DNA from 3 places in the Arthrobacter sp. KNU-44 genome. Region 2 is predicted to be linked to each of the others. Evidence: predicted binding sites of a transcription regulator. Region 2 holds the regulator's gene; each other region holds the start of a gene.
The links. Region 2 encodes HrcA, which represses chaperone genes, less so after heat shock. Its sites were predicted from a motif close to TTNGCACTCGNNNNNNNCGAGTGCNAA; they were not measured.
Positions count from the first base shown of each region.

Region 1: the regulator HrcA is predicted to act here: its motif matches at 4,847-4,873, upstream of groL (chaperonin GroEL).
Region 3: the regulator HrcA is predicted to act here: its motif matches at 4,739-4,765, upstream of ACSVHC_RS22970 (Hsp20/alpha crystallin family protein).

Region 1 is NZ_JBPXNG010000002.1:1,220,986-1,228,537, reverse strand. It holds gene ACSVHC_RS06445 (threonine/serine exporter family protein) at 1-302, shown strand, start outside; gene ACSVHC_RS06440 (siderophore-interacting protein) at 341-1,180, opposite strand; gene ACSVHC_RS06435 (uracil-DNA glycosylase) at 1,196-1,963, opposite strand; gene ACSVHC_RS06430 (DUF3263 domain-containing protein) at 2,098-2,433, shown strand; gene ACSVHC_RS06425 (LytR C-terminal domain-containing protein) at 2,483-3,094, shown strand; gene ACSVHC_RS06420 (cold-shock protein) at 3,234-3,437, shown strand; gene ACSVHC_RS06415 (ABC transporter substrate-binding protein) at 3,554-4,789, shown strand; gene groL (chaperonin GroEL) at 5,086-6,714, shown strand; gene ACSVHC_RS06405 (RNase H family protein) at 6,915-7,552, shown strand, end outside.
Region 2 is NZ_JBPXNG010000002.1:4,438,451-4,446,002, reverse strand. It holds gene ACSVHC_RS21830 (PhoH family protein) at 1-209, opposite strand, end outside; gene ACSVHC_RS21825 (GerMN domain-containing protein) at 631-1,518, shown strand; gene ACSVHC_RS21820 (16S rRNA (uracil(1498)-N(3))-methyltransferase) at 1,550-2,326, opposite strand; gene dnaJ (molecular chaperone DnaJ) at 2,329-3,459, opposite strand; gene hrcA (heat-inducible transcriptional repressor HrcA) at 3,527-4,540, opposite strand; gene ACSVHC_RS21805 (DUF3097 domain-containing protein) at 4,722-5,579, shown strand; gene ACSVHC_RS21800 (DUF4870 domain-containing protein) at 5,682-6,095, shown strand; gene hemW (radical SAM family heme chaperone HemW) at 6,149-7,378, opposite strand; gene lepA (translation elongation factor 4) at 7,457-7,552, opposite strand, start outside.
Region 3 is NZ_JBPXNG010000002.1:4,683,821-4,691,372, reverse strand. It holds gene ACSVHC_RS23000 (aldo/keto reductase family protein) at 1-462, opposite strand, end outside; gene ACSVHC_RS22995 (aldo/keto reductase) at 689-1,672, shown strand; gene ACSVHC_RS22990 (hypothetical protein) at 1,873-2,304, shown strand; gene ACSVHC_RS22985 (hypothetical protein) at 2,841-3,137, opposite strand; gene ACSVHC_RS22980 (hypothetical protein) at 3,160-3,534, opposite strand; gene ACSVHC_RS22975 (J domain-containing protein) at 3,569-4,024, opposite strand; gene ACSVHC_RS22970 (Hsp20/alpha crystallin family protein) at 4,238-4,663, opposite strand; gene ACSVHC_RS22965 (MerR family transcriptional regulator) at 4,797-5,087, shown strand; gene ACSVHC_RS22960 (GntR family transcriptional regulator) at 5,407-6,099, opposite strand; gene ACSVHC_RS22955 (NAD-dependent succinate-semialdehyde dehydrogenase) at 6,139-7,552, opposite strand, start outside.

The sequences.
Region 1 (7,552 bases), 3.2 Mb from region 2:
CGGCGATTTCCGCCGTGGTCATTGGTCTGCTCGCCCGCATGGTGGCACTCAGGCTCGGTGCCCCGCAGCTGGTGGTGGCAGTCCCGGCAGCCCTCATCCTGCTCCCGGGTTTGAAGATATTCCGTTCCATGTATGTATTGACGGTGCAGGAAGCAGACGTCCTGCTGGGTTCGGGCGGGATGCTCAACGCGGGAGCGATCGTGCTGGGCGTGGCCGCAGGAATTGTGCTGGGCGACAACCTTGCCCGGCCGCTGACCAAAGGGCTTGCCAGCAACGAGCGACGACGCGTCCGCCGGCGGTAGCCCGCCGCGTCCGGAGGGCGACCCAGCCGAAACAGTCCCTAGATCTGCCCGATCGGGAGTTTCTTCTCCGCTTGGAAGTCGTCCTCTACGCGCCCCTGGGCCCAGTATCCGGAAAGGGATACTTGGGAACGCTCCAGCCCACGCTGCTTGAAGAAGATCTCCCGCAACCCCTTCATATAGCCTCGCTCACCATGCGCGAACACGTCCACGCGGCCGGGCAGCCACTCTGCGTCGCCCAAGGCATCGAGCAGGATCGAGCTTGATCCGGCCGGGACTCCGGAGCGAAGAAGCCAACGCAACTCCACGCCGTCGGGAGCCGCAATGGCAAGGATGTCGGCATCGCTATCGACTTCGAGGAAGGCAAGGCCTTTGGCGTCGGCCGGCAGAGATTCGATCGCGGCGGCAATCGCCGGGAGCGCGGCGTCGTCGCCCGCGAAAAGGTACCAGTCGGCGTCGGGCGCCGGGTTGTAGGCGCCGCCGGGACCCGTGAAAACAAGCGTGTCGCCGGGCTGGGCGGCCAGGGCCCACGGGCCTGCAAGGCCCTCGTCGCCATGGACCACAAAGTCGATTGCCAGCTCCTGCGCAGCTTGGTCCACCCAACGGACGGTGTAGGTGCGGGTGTAGGGCCACTGTTCGCGGGGCATTGTCTCCCGGATGGCCCAAAGATCCAGCGGCAGCTCATAGTCGACGCCGGGCTGCGGGAACACGATCTTTACATACCGGTCCACGAAGTCGTTGTTCGCATAACCGGCAAACCCCGGTCCACCTGCAATGATGCGCACCATATGGGGCGAAAGCTGTTCGGTGCGCAACACCGTCAGGTTCACTTGGGGGCGGGTATTGCGGGATGCAGACGACGTCGCGGGCAAAGATGTCATGTAGGCAAGCCTAAGCTAGGGCAGCGGTGGAAGCTCCCAGATGACGGGATCTGCGCCTTGCGCACGGAGCAGGGCATTGGCCCGGCTGAACGGGCGCGAACCGAAGAAACCGCGCGAGGCGGAGAGCGGACTGGGGTGCGCGGAGGAGATCACAGGGGCGCCTTCAAGCAGAGGCTGTACTGCTCCGGCGTCCTTGCCCCACAAGATCGCGACGAGCGGACTCTGCTTGCCCGCTACCGTGCGGCGGCCGGCGACGGCGGCGACCGCCGCCGTCGTGATGGCCTCCCAGCCTTTGCCCCGGTGCGAGCCGGCCGCACCGGCCGCGACGCTGAGCACCCTGTTCAGGAGGAGTACTCCTTGGCCCGTCCAAGCCGAAAGATCGCCGTGAACCCGTGGCGGGAGTCCGAGATCGGACTCCATCTCCCGGTAGATGTTCGAGAGGCTGCGGGGGATGGGCCGGGTTGGCCCGGAAACCGCGAAAGAGAGCCCGACGGCGTGTCCCGGCGTCGGGTAGGGGTCCTGGCCCAGGATGAGCACCTTGACGTCGGCAAGCGGCTGCCGGAAGGCGCGAAGGAGGTTGGACGCGGCAGGAAGCACGTGGGTTCCGCGTGTGGCCTCGGCCGCCACGAAGGTCAGCACCGAGCGCAACTCGTCCTCGACGCCAGAGAGCGCGTCGGCCCAGTCCGGCGCCATGAGGTCCGCCAAAGCCATTCCCGGGAGTGCCTCGAACTCGGCCGAGTGATCCTCGGATTCAAGCTCGAATAATGCTTCTTCGCCTGCCACCCAGTCATTGTCCCTGTCCTGAGGCTCCGGGGAAAGCGGCTCCGCAAGGCGGCGGGGCAAATGACACCCATGTTATTCGCCCGTTACCATGGGCGGGGGACATTTTTTAAGTCAATGCGTCGAAGGAGTGTGTCGTGGCAGAACCCGCACGGGAACCCATGGCGTCCGAAGCAACTGGATTGGTACTCGAAGACCTGTCCACCGGACTCCGCAGCGATTCGCCGCTCGGCGAGCGTGAACAGCAGATGCTCGCCCTGGAGAGGCAATGGTGGAAGTACGCCGGGGCCAAGGAACAGGCCGTCAGGGAACTCTTCGATCTCTCCGCGACCCACTACTACCAGCTCCTCAATGCCCTCATCGACACCGAGGAAGCGCTGGCGCACGATCCTATGCTGGTCAAGAGATTGCGTAGACTACGTATGTCACGTCAGAGGGCCCGCACAGCGCGTCGTCTCGGTTCTGACGCTTAGAGCACCCGCTGATCCCCCAGCAAGCAAGCAGCAAGGACAAGGCTTCACCATGACCAAATTTGCCCGGGATGAATTCGACCGTGTCCCGCAGAGCTCATCGCGCCAAGGTGTCCACAGACTCGTCGCGTCCGTTTCCCGGCCCGCCCTGTGGCCGGTGCTGCTGCTAGGCGGCATCGCGCTGGCCGTAGGCCTCGTTGCGTTCCTCATCCTTCCGAAGCTTGGATTCACCTCATCGACGACGCCGCAAGCCGTCGTCACCACCGATGCCCCCAAGCAAAGCGCCGCGGCGTCACCATCCGCAAGCGGCGCCGCGCAGGCGTCCAGCCAGCCAAGCCCGAGCGACACGCCTTCCAGCACCCCGACGCCGACCCCGAGCACGGCGCCCTTGGACAAGACGGCGGCAGTCGCGGTCTACAACGGCACCACCACTGGTGGCCTGGCGGCCCGCGTGGCAGGCCTCGTTCAAGGCGGAGGCTGGCCGTTGTCCACCGTCGCAAACTGGGGCGGCATGCCCCAGCAGACGTCGTCGGTCTTCTACAAGGGTGCAGCCCAGAAGGGCAATGCCGAAGCCCTCGGTAAATTGCTGGGCATTTCCAACCTTGTGGACAGTGCCGAATTCCAGCAGCCCGTGGTTGTCATCCTCGGCCCCGGTTACAAGTAGCAACTCGGTTACGCCTCAATAACATTGCGGCCACCCGCACCCGAGGTTGCGCTACGGCAACGTGACTGTGGTTACAGTAGTTGTGAGCTGGCCCGGAGATCCCGGAAGCCGGCCACTGCTAGTTGAAAGTGTGGGGATCATGGCTTTGGGAACCGTCAAATGGTTCAATGCCGAAAAGGGCTACGGATTCATCACTGTCGATGAGTCCGGTGACGACATCTTTGTGCATTGGTCCGCCATCCAGATGGATGGATTCCGTGCGCTCGAAGAAGGACAACGGGTCGACTTCGAACTGGGCGAGGGCCAGAAGGGCCCGCAGGCAGAAAGCGTGCGGCTTATCTAGTGGGTGTTGCGGCAACAGGGCTGTCCTGGCCCCTTGGAGGGCGCCGGTCCCGGGCAATTCCTCTTCTCGCAGGTTTTGCAGCCTTGGCCCTCGGATTGGCCGGATGTTCCGCCCCCGTGGCTAACGCCAGGCTCAGTTCGGTTACCCCGAGTGGCGACGGCATCCTGCGCATCGGCGTGATTCTGGACAATACCGGCAGTTCCGCATTCCTCAACGAGTCCGAGTTGGCAGCAGCCAAGTTGGCCGTCAAGCAAATCAATGATGCAGGCGGATACAAGGGCCATCCCGTCGAGTTGCTTCCGGCATCGGCGGCCAGCGAAAGCAGCAGCGCTAGCCAGGCAGCCAGCGCGGCGGCTTTCACTGCCGATACCGCGGCGCAAGCCAAGGCGTTGCTATCAGCCCACGCCGACGTCGTTGTGGGGCCGACGGATTCCAGCCATGCGCCCGCCGCCATCGATGTTCTGTCTCCTGCCCGGATTCCACTTATCTCACCGGCCAACACGGCGTCAGGACTCAGCAGCTACAAGAACGGCGGCTTCTACTTCCGCACTACGGCCGCCGATGCCGCACAGGGCAGCGTCCTGGCGAAGCTTGCCCACGACGCCGGCGCCAAGAGGATTTCCGTCCTGCATGAAGCCGGGGACTACGGAACACGTGTCTCCGGAGCGGTCATGGACGCTGCCCGCAGCCTCGGAATGGACGCCGTGTCCAACGCGGAATTCGCGGCCGGCAAAGCAGCTCCCGCCGCGGCGGGCATCAAGTCCGGCACACCGGACGCCGTCGTCGTGGTTGCCCGTGACGGTGCCCAAGGCGCCCTGGCCGAGCTCCTGAACGCGGGGCTGAGCGGCAAGAGCCTGATTTTGAGCGACGGTGCCATCCGCCAATACGGAACCGCACTCGGTGCCGGTGGCCTCAACGGCGCGCGGGGGATTCTTCCAGGTGTCTTCCCGAGCGCGGCGTTCCAAGCCGATCTGACTGGCATCGACCCCAAACTCAAGGACACGACGTACGCCGCCGAGACGTACGACGCCGTTACCCTCGCGGCGCTTGCGGCCGCAGCGGCGGGCGACGACGCCGGCGGCTCGATCGCGGCCTGGCTCACCACAGTGTCCGGCGGGACGCGTCCGACGTCGGGCGATGCGGCAACGAAAGAACGCACGTCTTGTACGTCATACAAGGACTGCGTCGAGCTGCTGAAGGAGGGCAAGCTCCCGGATTACGACGGCGAGTCCGGCACCATCGGGTTCGACGCCAACGGCGACGTCACCTCGTCGAATTACATGGTCTTCACCTACGGGGCAGACAACACTGCGCGGGTGAGCGGCAAGGAGACGGCCTCACGGACTCCGTGACGGCTTGTGCCCGTAGCGAATTCCCTTGGCGTGGCGAGTAGTTTCCAGCTCTTGCTGCTTGCACTCTCCTCGGGTGAGTGCTAATTATTGATTAGCACTCTCAAGCACTGACTGCTAATTCTTCCCGGCTCCGGCCGTATGGAAACAGTGGCGGTGCCTGAGAGAACAAAGAAAACCTTGCTGGGGTGAGGTCCGGAGCACGCGGCATACAGAGGCCGAATGTGAAGGATCGTCCGTCGCGGGCACCGCAGTGAAGGCACCTTCTTAACGACTGTCCCGAAAGGACTACCGCCGTTATGGCCAAGATCATTGCATTTGATGAAGAGGCACGCCGCGGTCTCGAGCGGGGTCTGAACATCCTCGCCGACGCCGTCAAGGTCACCCTCGGCCCGCGTGGACGCAACGTCGTCCTCGAAAAGAAGTGGGGCGCCCCCACGATCACCAACGATGGTGTTTCCATCGCCAAGGAGATCGAGCTGGACGACCCGTTCGAGAAGATCGGCGCCGAGCTGGTCAAGGAAGTTGCCAAGAAGACGGATGACGTCGCTGGCGACGGCACCACCACCGCCACCGTCCTGGCCCAGGCACTGGTCAAGGAAGGCCTGCGCAACGTAGCTGCCGGCGCCGACCCGCTGTCCCTCAAGCGCGGCATCGAAAAGGCTGTTGAAGCCGTTATCCGCGAGCTGCTTGCTTCCGCAAAGGAAATCGAGACCAAGGAAGAGATCGCGGCCACGGCTTCCATCTCTGCCGGCGACACCGAAATCGGTAACCTCATTGCTGAAGCCCTGGACAAGGTCGGCAAGGAAGGCGTCATCACGGTCGAGGAGTCCAACACCTTCGGTCTTGAGCTGGAACTCACCGAAGGCATGCGCTTCGACAAGGGCTACATCTCCGCTTACTTCGTCACCGACGCAGAGCGCCAGGAAACCATCCTTGAAGACCCGTACATCCTGATCGTCAACTCCAAGATCTCCAACGTGAAGGAACTCGTTGCGGTCCTGGAGAAGGTCATGCAGTCGAACAAGCCGCTGCTGATCATCGCTGAGGACATCGAGGGCGAGGCCCTGGCCACCCTGATCGTCAACAAGATCCGTGGCACCTTCAAGTCCGTTGCCGTCAAGGCTCCGGGCTTCGGTGACCGCCGCAAGGCACAGCTCGCCGACATCGCTATCCTCACCGGTGGCCAGGTCATCTCCTCGGAGGTCGGCCTCAGCCTCGAGAACGCAACCCTCGAACTGCTCGGCAACGCCCGCAAGGTTGTTGTCACCAAGGACGAGACCACCATCGTCGAAGGTGCCGGCGACGCCGACGCCATCGCCGGTCGTGTTGCACAGATCCGTGCCGAGATCGAGAACTCCGATTCCGACTACGACCGCGAGAAGCTGCAGGAGCGCCTGGCCAAGCTGGCCGGCGGCGTTGCAGTCATCAAGGCCGGTGCCGCAACCGAGGTAGAGCTCAAGGAGCGCAAGCACCGCATTGAGGACGCAGTCCGCAACGCGAAGGCTGCCGTTGAAGAAGGCATCGTCGCCGGTGGTGGCGTTGCCCTCATCCAGGCCGGTGCCAAGGCATTCGCCAACCTGCAGCTCGAAGGCGACGAAGCAACGGGCGCCAACATCGTCCGCGTTGCCATCGACGCTCCGCTCAAGCAGATCGCTTACAACGCTGGCCTCGAGCCGGGCGTTGTCATCGACAAGGTCCGCGGCCTGCCGTCGGGCCACGGCCTGAACGCTGCAACCGGCGTTTACGAGGACCTGCTGGCCGCCGGCGTCAACGACCCCGTAAAGGTCACCCGCTCGGCTCTCCAGAACGCTGCGTCCATCGCTGGTCTGTTCCTGACCACCGAGGCCGTTGTTGCCGACAAGCCGGAGAAGAACGCTCCGTCTATGGGTGGCGGCGACGACATGGGCGGCATGGGCGGCTTCTAAGCCCCCGCGCCGGCTCACCAGCCTCACGCACGACGACGGTCCCCGCTTCAGGTGGGGGCCGTCGTCGCCGTTTAACGACGCCCGCTCACTTGTGTGGGGTTTTGGCCCGATGCTCGCTCACTTGTGTGGGGTTTTGGCCCGACGCTCGCTCACTGCCTCGCGGTCCGGGAGTGTCGGGGCGGTCTGGCAGGATGGAAACCATGACGATTATTGCTGCCGCCGATGGTTCTGCCCTCGGCAATCCCGGGCCTGCCGGCTGGGCCTGGTACGTGAACGACTCTTGCTGGAGGGCCGGCGGTTGGCCGCACGGAACCAACAACCAGGGCGAGCTCATGGCGGTGCTTGACCTCTTCCGGTCCACGGCACACGTGCCCGATGAAGAGCTGAAGATTCTCTGCGACAGCCAGTACGTCATCAACTGCATCACCAAGTGGATGCCGGGATGGAAGCGCAAGGGCTGGCGCAAAGCCGACGGAAAGCCCGTCTTGAACGTCGATCTCCTCAAGGACATCGACCAGGCCATTGTCGGCCGCAAGTACACGTTCGAGTGGGTCAAGGGCCACGCCGGCCACGACCTCAACGAGGCCGCCGACGATCGCGCCCGCGCTGTAGCCACGGCGTTCCAGCAAGGAACAGCTGCTCCCGGCGGACCTGGTTATCCGGGGGCTGATGAGGCTGCGCGGTCCTTTGCCCGCACGCCAGCAGCGCGCACGCCGTCAGCCCGCACAGTGCCTGTGGAGGCGCCCTCGCTTTTCGACGGCCACGACGACGCCGATAACCCGGATGAAGACCTCACGTTGTTCGGCGGTCAGGACCTTTTGGGCGGGTCATCCTTGCC
Region 2 (7,552 bases):
TCGTTGCCGCGCACATGAAAGTCGACGCCGGGGAACTGGGCTTCGATGTAGCGCAACGCCTCGTCATGGCTGCCAAGGGTCTGAACCATCTGATCCGAGTTGTCAAAGATGACAACTTCCGTCCGGGCGCCCGGGACAGAGTGTGGGAACTCGGCCGGACCTGTGTCAACGCTGCCGGCCTTGGGCCGCCCGTTCAATGATTCTGTCATAGTGCTGGCCTTGCGGCCTCTGCTCCTCCGGCTTGGTGATGTCCATCGATTTTCTCCGATGTCCGTCTGCTGGATGGGCGCACGATCGCGGGCCTCGGATTGCTTTCAATCCTACGCCAGCCAGTCTCCGGGGTGGTTCCAGACCCTGCCCGGCGGGGCTGCGGACGGCCGATCCATGCCGCTTTGGTATCAACTCGGCATCGACCTCGTATCAATCGGATTGCAGTTGGCCGCCGGGGTATCGAAACGCCAGCCGGGGCCCGGGAGACTGTGACAAGCTGATTCATGGGCAAAATGCCCCTGTGCCCGGCCACCGGGCGCATGACTCCCCCGCACCACCGCGGCCGAACACGAGCAGGAATCCACCATCACCAGGCCAGCCGTCACTCCTCACGGCACACGCATCCGGAAACGCTCCGCGATGCTTGTGACCGCTTTGACGGCTGCCTTGTTCCTGTCGGGCTGCATTGCCGATCGCACGGGACAGGGATCCACCACTCCGATCCCCACCCCGACAGTTGCGCTGCAGACGGTGCCGGACAGCAATGCTCCGCTCGAAACAACCCAGGCCTCAAACAAGATCCCCGTGTATTGGATCGGGCGTAGCGACACGGACACCTTCCTGTACCGCGAATTCCGTGACAACCCTGGCAACGAGAACCCCATCACCACGGCCCTGCGGATCATGATGTCCCAGAAGCCGTTGGATCACGATTTCTTCACGCCGTGGCAGAACCCAGGCAGCCTGGCGACCTCGATTTCCGGTAAGAACGTCGTCACTGTCGATGTTTCCCGCGACGCGTTCAATTCCAATCTCGACGCCGGGATGGCACAGCGTGCGGTCCAGGAACTCGTCTATACCGCCACCGCAGCGGCCGCGAGTTCAGGACTGATCGATTCAGGACAGCAGATCAAGGTGACCATCCTGGTGGACGGGCACACGGACTACATGGCATTCGGTCAGGTCAAACTAGGCGATCCGATGGTCCGCGACGCATCCATGGTGGCACCGGTGTGGATCATCGACCCGCAAGAGGATCTGACCTTGCCTGCCGGTCCGGTCAAGTTCAACGGCCGGAGCACAGACCCCTCGAAGAAACTGCATTGGCAAATCCTTCGCGAGAACTCAAACGGCGACAAGTCCTCCTACCTCGCCGGGCAGACCACTGCATCTGCCGTTCCCGGACAAGGTGGAGCCTTCAGCCTCACCGTGGGGCTCGGAGCGGGCCGCTATGAATTGCGGGTTTCCTTGGTAGGACCCAACGACGCCGACGTCGCGACGGATACCCGTACTTTCAGCGTTCGCTGAGCGAGCGCTGATCCAGGACGAGCGCTGCGGGCTACCAGCGCCCCAGAATGTCACTGGCGAGCACGACGGCTGCGGGTCCCGCCGTCGACGAGCGAAGCACGTGGTGGCCCAGGAGCGCGGTGACCGCGCCGACGTCGCTGAGCTTCGTCACTTCGCGCGGTGAAATGCCACCCTCCGGGCCGACGATGAGCAGGACTTCGCGACCCGCCCCGGTTTCCGCGTCGGAAACCTCGGCCTGCCACTTCTGCAGGACATCCCGCAGCGGACGTTTCGCGTCCTCATGCAGGATGATCGCCAAGTCGGCCGCGGCAACCGCCGCAGCCAGGCCGGAGCCGTCGACGGCGGCACGCACCTCGGGAATCCACGCGCGCCGCGCCTGCTTGGCGGCTGCCGTGGCGACGGACTGCCACTTCGCGTGGGACTTGGCCGCCCTGTCACCCTTCCAACGGACGATGGAACGCTCGGCCTGCCAGGGCACGACGGCGTCGATCCCGAGTTCCGTTGCCGTCTCGACGGCAAGTTCGTCCCTGTCGCCCTTCGCGAGGGCCTGGACCAATACGAGCCGCACGGTTGGTTGGTGCTCCTCCTGGACGGCGGTGGCAAGGACTGTCAGGGTTCCGTGCCCGGATTCGGTCACGGTGCCCGTGAGCCGTTTTCCGGCACCGTCGGCAATATCGACGGCTTCGCCGACTTCCAGGCGCTTGACGGTGACAGCATGCCTGGCTTCGGCGCCGTCGAGCACAAAAGTGTCTCCAGGGCCGAGCCCGTCAAGCGTTCCGGCTGCTGCGAAGAATACGGGGTTGCTCACCGCTATAGGTTACCGAGCTTGTCCCGCAGCTTCGCGAACATACCGCCGCTGGCCACAAGCTTGCCTTCGGTGAACTGCTCTCCGCGCAATTTTGCCAGTTGGCGAAGCAGGTCTTCCTGTGCGGCGTCGAGCTTGCCGGGCGTCTCAACGTGCAGGTGCACCTTGAGGTCTCCCCTGCCGTAGCCGCGGAGATGGGTGACGCCGAGTCCACGCAGGGTGATGACTTCGCCGGACTGCGTGCCGGACTTGACGTCAATCTCCTGGGGACCGTCGAAAGTCTCAAGCTGCAGCTCAGTACCCAGTGCCGCGGCAGTCATGGGAACGCTCAGCGTGGCGTGAAGGTCGTCGCCTTCGCGGATGTAGGTGGAGTCACTGTTGACCCGGATCTCCACGTAGAGGTCACCGGGAGGACCGCCCGCAGGACCTGCTTCGCCTTGCGACGACAGCTGGATGCGGGTCCCGGTAGCGACGCCGCCGGGCACCTTAACGGTCAGTGAACGGCGGCTGCGGATGCGGCCCTGGCCGTTGCACTCATTGCAAGGATCCTTGATGATCGAGCCGAAACCTTCGCACGATCCACACGGTGCGGCTGTCATGACCTGGCCGAGGATCGAGCGTACAGCCCGCTGGACCTGGCCCGAGCCGCCACAGATGTCGCAGCGCTCCGGGTGGGTGCCCGGACGGCAACATGAGCCTTCGCACGTGGGACAGATGACAGCGGTGTCCACCTCAAGCTTCTTGTTGACACCAAACACGGCCTCACGCAAGTCGATGCGAACGCTGATCAGGGCGTCCTGCCCGCGGCGCATACGTGATGCGGGGCCTTGCATGCCGCCGCCTCCTCCGCCGAAGAAGGTATCGAAGATGTCCTGGAAGGCGAATCCCTGGCCCGCGTATCCTCCGCCGAAACCGTTGTCGGTCCCGTTCTCGTTGCCAGTTGCGTCGTAGACACGGCGCTTCTGGGGGTCGGAGAGGACCTCGTAAGCGTGGGTCACCGCCTTGAATTCCTCGGCTGCGCCGGCCCCGGGGTTCACATCGGGGTGCAGCTTACGTGCGAGTTTGCGGTAGGCCTTTTTGATCTCCTCGCCGGTTGCTTCCGGCGAGACGCCCAGAACGTCATAGTGACTGCTCAAAGTCGGTATCTCTTCCTTGTTTACGGTTCCACTGCGTTTCTTGCGAGGCGCCCTCCAGCCGAGGCTGTCAGCCGCCCAGAATGCGGGAAAGGTAGCGTGCGACGGCACGGACGGCCGCCATGGTGTTGGGGTAGTCCATGCGGGTGGGTCCAAGAATGCCGATCTTGGCGCTGCTGCCCGGACCGTAGCCCGTGGCAACCACCGAAGCCTCCGAGAGGCCGTCATAGGGGTTTTCGCGGCCGATGCTCACCGTGACGCCGCGGGGGTCTTCCGCCATATCCGACAACAGCCGCAACATGACCACCTGCTCCTCAAGCGCTTCGAGGACCGGACCGATGCTCAGCGGGAAGTCCACGTTGGAGCGGGCCAGGTTGGCCGTGCCTGCCATGACCATGCGCTCGTCGCGGCTCCGCTCGGCAAGCCTTTCCAGGCCATGGGCAAGGGCGCCTGCAAGGTTGCGAAGCGTCGGCGGGCACAAGGCAACCACCGAAGGCAGGACTTGCGGCATGAGGTCGAGCTGGGAGCCGGCAATGCTTCCAAGGAACCGCGCGCGCAAGGCCATGAGCTCTTCGTCGGTGGCGTCCGTCGCTGCGTGCACAACGCCCTGTTCCACCTTGCCAGAATCGGCGATCAATACCACCAAGACCTGACGCGGTGCCAAAAGGACAAACTCAATGTGCCGGACACGCGCGCGGCTCAGGTGCGGGTACTGGACGACGGCGACCTGGTTGGTCAGTTGGGAGAGGAGCCGGACAGTGCGCTCAAGGATGTCCTCAACGTCGTCGGGTCCCTCAAGCAAGGAATGGATAGCCCGGCGCTCGGCAGCCGAAAGCGGCTTGACCTCGGAGATGCGGTCGACGAACAGGCGGTAGCCTTTGTCCGTTGGAATGCGGCCGGCACTCGTGTGCGGCGCGGCAATGAGGCCTTCTTCTTCAAGAAGTGCCATGTCATTGCGGATGGTGGCGCTCGACACTCCCAAATGGTGCCGTTCGACCAAGGCTTTGGAGCCGACGGGCTCGCGGGAGTGAACGTAGTCCTCCACGATGGCGCGTAACACTTCAAGCTTGCGTGGTTCGCTCACTGCCCACCTCCAATCAACATTTCAACAATTAGCACTCAACATGCCCAAGTGCTAACAAGTCTAGTATGAGCCACCTCGTTGTTAGCATTGGTACCGCTCGCGGCGAACATGATTCCCGCGCGGCCGTGGGTAATGCCACGGACCGTCAACGATCCCCCTAGCGCAAAGTGGTGTGAAGACCGTGTCTTACGACAATTGGGGCCCGCAAGACCTCACCTCGTCTGCCAAACGGCAACTGCCTGAGGTGCCCGTTGAACGCGGGATGGTTCTCGAGGACGTGCAGTCCGGTTGGGTCGGGGCCGTGACCAGGGTGGAGAAGTCCGGGGGCATGCACATTGTGGTGCTTGAGGATCGGCGGGGAAAGGCCAAATCGTTCCGGCTCGGATTCGGATTCCTCCTGGAGGGACAAGCAGTGAAGCTCGTGCCGCCGGCTCCACGCGCCGCGTCCGCCAAGGCCGCGGCGCAAGCAGGCAGGACGGCATCGGGATCCGTCCGCGTCGCCGGGCAGCGGGCCCAAGTCGCCAAGGCGAGCCGGATCTGGGTGGAAGGCAAGCACGACGCCGAACTCGTGGAAAAGGTGTGGGGAGATGATCTCCGGGTGGAGGGCATCGTCGTCGAGCCCTTGCACGGCGTGGACGATCTCAAGGCCGCCATCGCCGGGTTCTCCCCCGGCCCGGGCCGCCGGCTCGGAATCCTCGTGGACCACTTGGTACCGGATTCGAAGGAGTCGCGGATTGCTGCCGAAGCCATGACGCTGCCGGGCGCCGCGGGAAACGTCCTGATCGTGGGACATCCCTACGTGGACGTCTGGCAGGCAATCCGGCCCAAGGTGTTGGGGATCGAGCAATGGCCAACCATCGCGCGCGGCACGGATTGGAAGACCGGCATCCTGAGGTCCTTCGGCTGGCCGCATGAGACGGCCGAAGATGTCGGGCTGGGTTGGCAAAAGCTTCTTGGCGCCGTCCACAGCTACGCCGATTTGGAGCCCTCGTTGCTGGGCCGCGTGGAAGAAGTGATCGATTTCCTGACTGTTCCGTGACGATTGCGCGCCCCGGGCAGAGGAGTTGGTCGGCTGATCGCGTGCCGAGCAAGTATTCTGGGACAGCAACACTGCACCGATTGATACTCGAAGGAAGATACTTTGGCAGACAACGCTCCTGACGATCGGGATGGCACCTCGGGCCAGTCCCAGTACCACGGCGTTCCTGCCAACGCGCTGCCCTTGACCGCCTCGGAAGACCGGCAGTGGGCAACACTGGCACATTTCGGCGGGATCCTTGGCTGCGTTCCTTCGCTTCTGATCTACCTGATCTTCCGCGAACGTGGCCCCTTCACGGCACAGGAATCCAAGGAAGCGCTCAACTTCACTTTGCCTCCGACGATTGCCGCAGTGCTCGCCAACGTCCTTGTCTTGCTCCCGGTGGTGGGAAACCTGTTCGCTGTCCTTGCCACGGCGATCTGGGTGGCCGTGACCTGCTTCTCGGTGTCAGCCGGAATCCGCGTCAACCACGGACAACCGCACCGCTACCGCTTCAACCTGCGCTGGATCAAGTAGCCGGTCTTCGCGGGTCCGTACGCAACTCCCGCGCCAACCGCTAGCGCCTGCCGCTAGTCCGGAAGGATCCGGCGGACCACGGCGTCCGCGAGTAGCCGGCCCTTGAGAGTCAGGACCAGCCGTCCTTGGAAGGCCGCACCAGGCTCAACCAGTCCGTCGGCAATGAGGCCTGCGACGGCGTGGCGGCCCACCTTGTCGAGCGCGTCAACTTGAAGCCCTGTGCCGAGCCGAGCCTCCAGCATGATGCGTTCCACTTCCCGGGTTCCGGCGTCGAGCGTTTCACGTCCAGCGGCCGGAGACACCCCGCTGCCGAGCCTGTTGGCATAGGCTGTGGGGTGTTTGACGTTCCACCAGCGGACGCCGCCCATGTGGGAATGCGCACCGGGTCCGATGCCCCACCAATCGTCTCCCCGCCAATAGGCTAGGTTGTGTTTGCACGCCTGTTCGGGAGTGCGGGACCAATTGCTGACCTCGTACCAGTCCAGACCGGCGGCGCTGATCAGCTGATCGGCGAGTTCGTACTTGGCGGCGTGGTCGTCGTCGTCGATGCCGGGAACTTCTCCGCGCCGGATCTGCGCCGCCAGCTTGGTGCCTTCTTCCACGATCAGCGCATAGGCACTGATGTGGTCCGGACCGTAGGACAACGCTGTCTCGAGGGAGGTCCGCCAATCAGCCATGGACTCGCCGGGAGTCCCATAGATGAGATCGAGGCTCACCGCAAGGCCGGCGTCGCGCGCCCATTGGACCACCAAGGGGACCCGGCTGGGAGTGTGTGTACGGTCCAGGACCTTGAGGACGTGAGGGACCGCCGACTGCATGCCGAAGGAAATCCGGGTAAAGCCGGCGTCTGCGAGCAGCTGGAGGGACTCGGGCGTCACAGAGTCCGGGTTCGCCTCAGTGGTGACTTCGGCTCCCGCTTCCAGGCCCCAGTGCCCGACGGCGGCCGTCAGGATGCGTGCGAGATCTTCGGCAGGCAGCAGGGTCGGCGTCCCGCCGCCGAAGAACACCGTGCTCAGGTGCCGTTGCGGCAGCCCGGAGGCTTCCATGGCCCGGACGGCGAACTCCACTTCCGAAATGGCAGTAGACGCGTAGGCGTCCTGGGAGGCGCCGCCGCCAAGTTCGGTGGCTGTGTAAGTGTTGAAATCGCAGTATCCGCAACGGACGGCACAGAAAGGTATGTGGACGTACAGTCCAAATTTGCGTGAATCGACGCCGTCGAGCACCTGCGGCGGCAAGAGTCCGTCCGCAGGTGCCGGATCCCCGAGGGGAAGAACGCTAGGCACGGATTTCCCCTCGTGCCTGTCCTGCGCGCGCCCCTACAGTGCGCGCGTGTCCCGTGGTGTCCCGGGCGAAAAGCGGCATTACTTCTTGGCCTTGTCCTTGGATTCGTCGGTGGTCAGGGCTGCGATGAACGCTTCCTGTGGAACTTCCACGCGGCCCACCATCTTCATGCGCTT
Region 3 (7,552 bases), 250 kb from region 2:
CCATTCGCTCACGCCGATGTATAGGGCTTTGCCTTGCCGAACGATGTCCGCGAAGGCCTGCATGGTTTCTTCCAGCGGGGTCTCGAAATCGTAGCGGTGGGCCTGGTAGAGGTCCACGTAGTCGGTCTGCAGGCGCCTGAGGGAGCCGTTGATGGATTCCGTGATGTGCTTGCGGGAGAGCCCGAGATCATTGTGGCCCTTGGGCCCGGTGGGACCGAATACCTTCGTGAAGATCTCCAGCGACTCCCGACGTTCGCCCTTCAGGGCGTTGCCGAGGACGGTCTCGGCCGCGGTGTTGGCATAGACATCGGCCGTGTCGAAGGTGCTGATTCCGGCGTCGAGCGCTGCTCGGACGCATGCGGTGGCGGTGTCGTTCTCGACCTGGGAGCCGTGGGTCAGCCAGTTGCCGAACGTGATTTCCGAAATCTTGAAGCCGGAGTTGCCAAGGTACCTGAATTCCATTGTTTTCTGACGCGCTTTCTCTTGTCCGTGAAGTAGCCGGCCGTGTGGCGGCACCCCGGGCCCTGACCACGTCGTTCCATGAGCGGACCCTATGCCGGTAGCCGTTTTTCGAGACTACGCGTCCGACAGCATCTTTTGTCCCGGCGTGGCTGGCCCTTCGGGTCCTAGGATCAGCTGGCCCCCTTCCCTGGGGACGGGGCCGTTGTGCCGTGGTTATAGTCGAAGGATGAAGCAGCGAGTATTGGGCAAGACAGGGCGGTCCGTCTCCGTTGTGGGGCTGGGCACATGGCAGCTCGGTGCAGACTGGGGCAACGTGGATCCGAAGGAAGCCAACGACATCCTGGAAGCCGCCGTGGATTCCGGGGTGACCTTCTTTGATACCGCCGATGTCTACGGCGACGGGCGGAGCGAGCAAACCATCGGGAAGTACCTCGCTGCCAACCCCGGACTGGACATCACGGTAGCCACCAAAATCGGGCGGCGCCTGGAACAGAAACCTGAGAACTACACACTGGCCAACTTCCGGCAGTGGGTTGACCGTTCCAGGCGGAACCTCCGGACGGAGTGCCTCGACCTGGTGCAGCTGCATTGCCCGCCGACCCCGGTTTACAGCCGCCCGGAAATCTACGATGCGCTGGAGACGCTCGTCAATGAAGGCGCAATCAAGGACTACGGCGTCAGCGTCGAGCGGACCGAGGAAGCACTCGAGGCCATCAAGCACGGCACGGCCACCGTCCAGATCATGCTGAACGCCTTCAGACTCAAACCCCTGGACAAGGTCCTGCCCGCGGCGAAGAACGCCGGAGTCGGCATCATCGCCAGGGTTCCTCTGGCCTCAGGCCTGCTCTCGGGAAAGTACTCCAAGGACACAGTCTTTGCCGAAAATGACCACAGGAAATATAACCGGAACGGTGCGGCTTTCGACGTCGGGGAGACCTTCTCCGGAGTTGACTTTGAACAGGGCCTCAAAGCGGTGGAACATTTCAAAAAGCTTGTCCCGTCCGGAGCAACCACAGCCCAAGCGGCCATCGCCTGGATCGCGGCACAAGACGGGGTCAGCACCGTCATACCAGGGGCCCGAAACCCTGAACAAGCCCGCGCCAACGCCGCCTCCAGCCAAATACTGGACCACCTAGGCCCGGACTTCGAGAACAGCGTCAGGGAAATCTACGACACGTACTTCCGCGAGATGATCCATTCACGCTGGTAAACCCCGGAAGGTCACGTCCTTTCGGTCCACGCCCGAAGGGCCGCAGCCGTGCCCGCCGGCTGATCGTTCAACGGTCCTGCGCCGGAATGCCAGGCCCCGGCGGTTCGCTGGCGAATCCTCCTCGGATTCCCGTCTGGCCGCGGAGATCAACCGCTATTCCGCAAGTTACCGGTAGTCAGGCACGACGATAGGGTTGGTGAATGAGCGCACCGGATACCACACACGACTGGCGGCCCCTGTGGGCGCGGCTCAACGATGGCGAGGAAACACTTCCCGTCGGCGTCCTGATGACCGCCCCGCCGGGCGAGGTCAACAGTGCGCCGCCGCTGGAGTCCGAGTTCGGAGTGCTCGAGGCGCCCTTGGAGGATTACGACGTCGTGGAGCTGACCCGCTTTGACCGCCCACTGGCGCGGGGCCGGGTGGCGTTCGGCGATGGATTCGCTGTGGTGGGCCCTGTGCGCGCAGTGGACGGCGACGCTGTGGCGCTCGATCACGAGGCCGTGGTCCTGGCCCACCTGGCGGAGGAAGCCTTCGTCGAGGGCGCGGATGTTGTCTACGCGCCCGTGGACGCCGGGGCAGCGGACCGGTACGAGGCCCTCGGCTGGACTCGGGCGGGCGAACTGGCCCCCTAAGAGCAATACCGCTTGCTTAGGGTTCGCTTGTGCTAAATTCTCGGCATGGCGCGTAGCGGAGAATCGAGGCCGTGGCGCAAGAACGGGTGTGCACAATGATGCACACCCATGCCGCTGGACTGAGCCGTACATTGGCTGACCTTGGCGCGGAAGTTGCCTGGAAAGCTACTCCCGGTCGTAGCGGGGAGTTGTGCCTGTCCGCTTGTCCTGCCAAAGGGGGTTGGACAGCGTCCACACTTATGTCTGCTTGGTAGATGTGCTTATTGCGGTCCGCCCTGAGTCTTCGATGTGGGGGCGTCAATGCACGCCCGGGCCAGGGGTTCCTGCGACAGCCCCCAGGTCGCCTCGGACACGTCACTGCCACAAGGGCTGCCAAAACAGGTAGCCGGCACTCAAGTGCCGGGCCGGTTCCGCGGCCTACGATCGGGGCGAGGGCGTTTCCCTGGAACATGCTCTCGGCGGTAGCTGCGCCAGTGCCCGGCACAGGGTGACACCGGGCATTGGCGCGTTACCTTGGCCCCGGTCCATCACCTGCTCTACCTGGGGTCCGCCGGGGTTTGGGCGCTGCTGTTGAGGATGTGGTCCACTGCGGCTGGTCCTGTCGTGCGCAGGCCTTGGAAGACTCTCTTTTTGCTCTTCCCGTTGTTTTCCGTGCGAAGGCCGGCGAGGCGCAGGGCGGTGCGGAAGGCGTGGTCGGGGAGGGGGATTTTGCGGTTCAGGGAGCACGAGCTGACGTAGAGCCCGTAGAGCGCGTCGGCGTTGATCCCTGACTCGCTTGGGTCATCGTGAACAATGCATTCCTGGAGGAACTGGCTGATCTGTGGAGGGGTCATGGTGTGCTCCGGGGAACGGTTTTCAGGGTTGGGTTCCGTAGATGAATTCCTTGGCGTGTGCGACGGCTTTTCGGAAGGCGTCGTTGCGGAGGGTGGCTTGCCCGGGGTTTTTGGGGTCGGTTTCGAGGTAGTTTGTGTAGCCGGGCCGCAGGATCCAGATGTCGCCGGCCGGGGGTAGGTAGAACACGGCGAAGGAGCGGTGCTGGGGGTCTTCGGTCCAGATGGGGACGACCGCGACTGCGGCGCCGGTGTCCGGGTTGATCCATTGGGCCCGGGGGGTGGGTTGTTCGTGGGTTTCGGGGTCCAGGAACGGGGCTGTTCCTTTGCCCCACCGTTTTTCGAAGCGTTCGTAGAACGCGGGCATCAGTTGGTTGTCGTAGGGTCGCCAGGCACTCATGGGGGCTCCTTGGGCTGGTGTGGTTTTCCGGCTCTTATCGCCTGATCTGCAGGATGAGCGTGTAGCGGGTTGGCGGATATGACGGTTGCCGGAGCGGCGTTCCCGGGGACCGTCGGGCGGGCGGCTCCCAGATGACCGGTCCGATCAGCAGCGCCGTGGCGGGAGGCAACTGCCTTGGGATCCGAACGGGGCCGGGGCGTTGCGGCGTGGCGTTCGCGGCTGGACGCGGGTGCTCCCGGTCGTAGGCGGCCCGCTTTTCCGGGTTGCCGAGGATGGCGTAGGCGGCCATGATGTCCCGGAGCTCCTGCAGCTCTTTTTGGGTCTTCGTCTCCGGTTCCGTCGGGCCGGGGCCGGTGGGGTGTTCGCGGGCCGCCCGGGTGTCGGGGTGCCGGCTGCGGATGAGCGTGCGGTAGGCGCGGGTCACCTCGCGTGCCGTGGCGGTGGGGGCGATCTGCAGGGTCTCGTAAAGGTCGGGGCCGTTGTTCCTCATGGTTGGCGGTGGTGTGTGTTTTGGATGCGGGGTGTTTCCGTGGGCGGGGATGGTCCCCGGCCTGTTCGGCCGGGGACCATCGTTGCGGGAGTCATCCTCGGGGCCTCATCCATCCGTGCGCTGGCTGCGCTGTGGCGTGGTCTGTGAACTCGACCGCCCTCTTTGCATGGTGGGCCGCTGTGGTGCTCCCGGTCCGGGAGGGTGCGCCGGCGGTCAGGCGTTGATTTCCTGGCGCTGTTTTCCGGTGGTTTCGATTTCGATGCGGCGCGGTTTTGCTTTTTCCGCGACCGGGATGCGCAGGGTCAGGACGCCGGCGTCGTAGTTTGCTTTGACGCCTTCGGTGTCCAGCGCGTCGCCGAGGATGAGCTGGCGGCTGAAGATGCCGCGGGGCCGTTCGGAGGCGATCAGTTCCGTGTCCTCGCCGACGGGGTCCGGGCGTTCGGCCTTGACGGTCAGGACGTTGCGTTCGACGTCGATGTCCACCGAGTCCACGTTGACTCCGGGCAGATCGAAGGCGACCACGAAGTCCTCGCCTTCCCGCCAGGCGTCCATGGGCATGGCCGCCGGCCGGGCTGTGGTGCCGAGTACCTGTTCGGCGAGCCGGTCGAGTTCACGGAAGGGGTCCGTTCGCATCAGCATGGTGTGTCACTCCTTGCAGATCGCAGTTTTTTGTTGTCAATCCAGCTGATCTATGGTGGCTGGTATATATTTCTTATAGCACTGCATATGGGTCAGGGCAAGCCTGATTTTCGAAGGATTTTGGAGGTGCCCGATGGGGCAGGCCGGGGACCGGGGGAGGGGCGTGTATGCGATTTCCGTTGCGGCCGCACTGGTGGGAACGGGTCAGCAGAACCTGCGCCTCTACGAACGCAAGGGCCTGCTGGAACCGGGCAGGACCCTGGGCGGGACCCGCCAGTACAGCGAGAACGACCTCGTGACCTTGCGGCGGATCGGGGAGCTTCTGGAATCGGGCTTGAACCTGGCCGGCATCCGGATGGTCCTGGTCCTGGAGGCCGACAACCGGCGCCTCGAGGCGGAACTCAAGTCCGCGAACGGCGCTTGAGGACCTCCGCGAGCTGGGCCGTCTCGATTAAATCGATCCTGAGGACGGCGTCGTCGCTGTCTGTGGGCATGGGGATTCAGTGCCGGATCAGGGCAGCGCGAAAGCGTCCAGCTGAGGCAGAGGGGAGTTTGAGGCTGGTGGCTTGCAGGGTCCCGAGCGTCACACCAAGCGGCACTCTCCCGGCCCACCGAGAGGCGTCCGGGGCCAAAGCGGGGTTGTCGTCACGCTGAGGACACGCAATATCTGGAACATTGAAGAGAAAAACTACGGGTCCAGTTCACTTGAACCGGGCCCGTAGTTTTTATGGAGCTAACAACATTTACGCGGTGACACCACTTGGCTGCCGTGTCGAAGTGAGGTCCTCGACGGCTTTCTGCATGTGCCGTTTTATGGCTTGCTGAAGTCCGCTCTGGTCGCGCCTCTCAAGAAGGTCCAGGATGTCTTGGTGCTCCTGCACCAGCACATCTATGCGGGGATACGCGACTTCCAGGCTGAGGATACACATGCGGGACTCCGCGGCGAGGGTCTCGTAAATCCGGATCAATCGCGTGTTTCCAGTGCCGGAAACGAAAGCGGTGTGGAATTGCATGTCGAGCCTGGCGATCGCCTGCCAGTCCGACGCCGCAACCTGCTTCGCCATGTTCTTGATGATCCCCTTGAGCTCTCGACAGGTGTCCGTGACCTGGTCCGGACCGGAATGGAGGAGAGTGTTGGCGGCGGCCAGTTCCACTGCCTCGCGTACGGCGTAGATCTCTTTGATGTCTTCGTTTGAAAGCTCCAACACAAAAACGCCGCGGTTACGCTTGCTCACCAGGATGCCTTCCTGGCATAAGCGCTGCAGAGCTTCCCTGAGGGGCCCCCTTGAGGTGTTGAGCTGGCTCGCCAAGGCAGATTCGTTCACCTGCTGACCGGGGCTGAAAGCCCCTTGGACGATGAGCTCTCGGAGTTGGTCAGCGATCAGCTGCGCCGTGGGCCGGCCCTCCAATACGAACATTCGCTCCGGTGCCGCCATTGACATCCCCTCATTTCATACTTCAGCAAGTTGAATCTACTAGACCGCTATCGCGGTGTACTTGTATTCCAGGAATTCTTCGATCCCGATCTTTCCGCCTTCGCGTCCCAGGCCTGACTGTTTGACGCCTCCGAAAGGAGCGGCGGGATTGGACACGATGCCGGTGTTGAGGCCGACCATTCCGACCTCCAGTTCCGCTGAGAACCGCATGGCCTTGTCCATGCTTTCAGTGAACACGTAGCCCACCAGGCCCCATGCGGTGTCGTTGGCCATGCGCAGTACTTCGTCCTCACTGTCGAAGGGCGTAATGGCTGCAACCGGGCCGAATATCTCCGTGGTCATCAGGTCGGATTCCAGCGCCACATCCGTCAGGACAGTGGGGGAGTAGAAGTAGCCGGGACCCTCCGGGCGGCTTCCGCCAGTAAGCACCCGGGCACCCTTGGACACAGCGTCGGCAACGAGTGACTCCACCTTGTCCAACCCTGACTGTTCGATGAGCGGGCCGACTTCTGTTCCTGCCAAAGCGCCGTTGCCCACCTGCAATTCTGACATCTTTTTGGAGAACTTCTCGCCAAACTCCTCTGCAACGGAGCGGTGGACGAAGAAGCGGTTTGCGGCCGTGCAGGCTTCGCCCATGTTCCGCATCTTTGCCTTCATGGCTCCATCCACCGCCTTCTCGATGTCGGCATCGGCGAGCACAATGAACGGTGCGTTCCCGCCGAGCTCCATGGAGGAGCGCATGACGTTGTCCGCGGCCTGCCTCAGGAGGATTTTGCCCACCTCGGTGGAACCGGTGAAGCTGATCTTGCGGGCGATTCCGCTGTCCGTCCACGTTCGTACGACGGCGGAAGCGCTCGACGTCGTCACGACGTTCAGCACGCCGTCAGGAAGTCCGGCTTCGCGGAAGATCTCCACCAGGGCCAGGGAGGTCAACGGCGTCAGCTCGGCCGGCTTGAACACCATGGTGCACCCCGCGGCAACTGCGGGGGCGATCTTGCGCGCTCCCATGGCGAGCGGAAAGTTCCAAGGCGTGACCAATATCGAGGGCCCGACGGGTTCCTTGGTGATGAGGATGCGCGTATGTCCGTCCACGGAGGTGGTGCTGTCACCGCCGATCCTCACGGCTTCTTCCGAGAACCAGCGAAGGAACTCGGCGCCATAGGCTACTTCGCCCTTCGCTTCGGCGAGGGGTTTTCCCATTTCGGCGGTCATGATCGACGCGAGCCGGTCGGTGTTGGCAATGACAAGATCGAAGGCACGCCGCAGGATGTCGGCCCGTTGGCGTGGCGTGGATTTGCTCCACTGTGCCTGTGCGCGACCTGCGGCCTCGATGGCCAAGGCGGCGTCTTCGGGACCGCCGTCGGCAACGTGGGCAATGACTTCGTTCGTGGCCGGGTTCTCTACCGGGAAGGTGGCTCCGCCAGCAGCGCTTTGCCACGTTCCGTCAATGAAC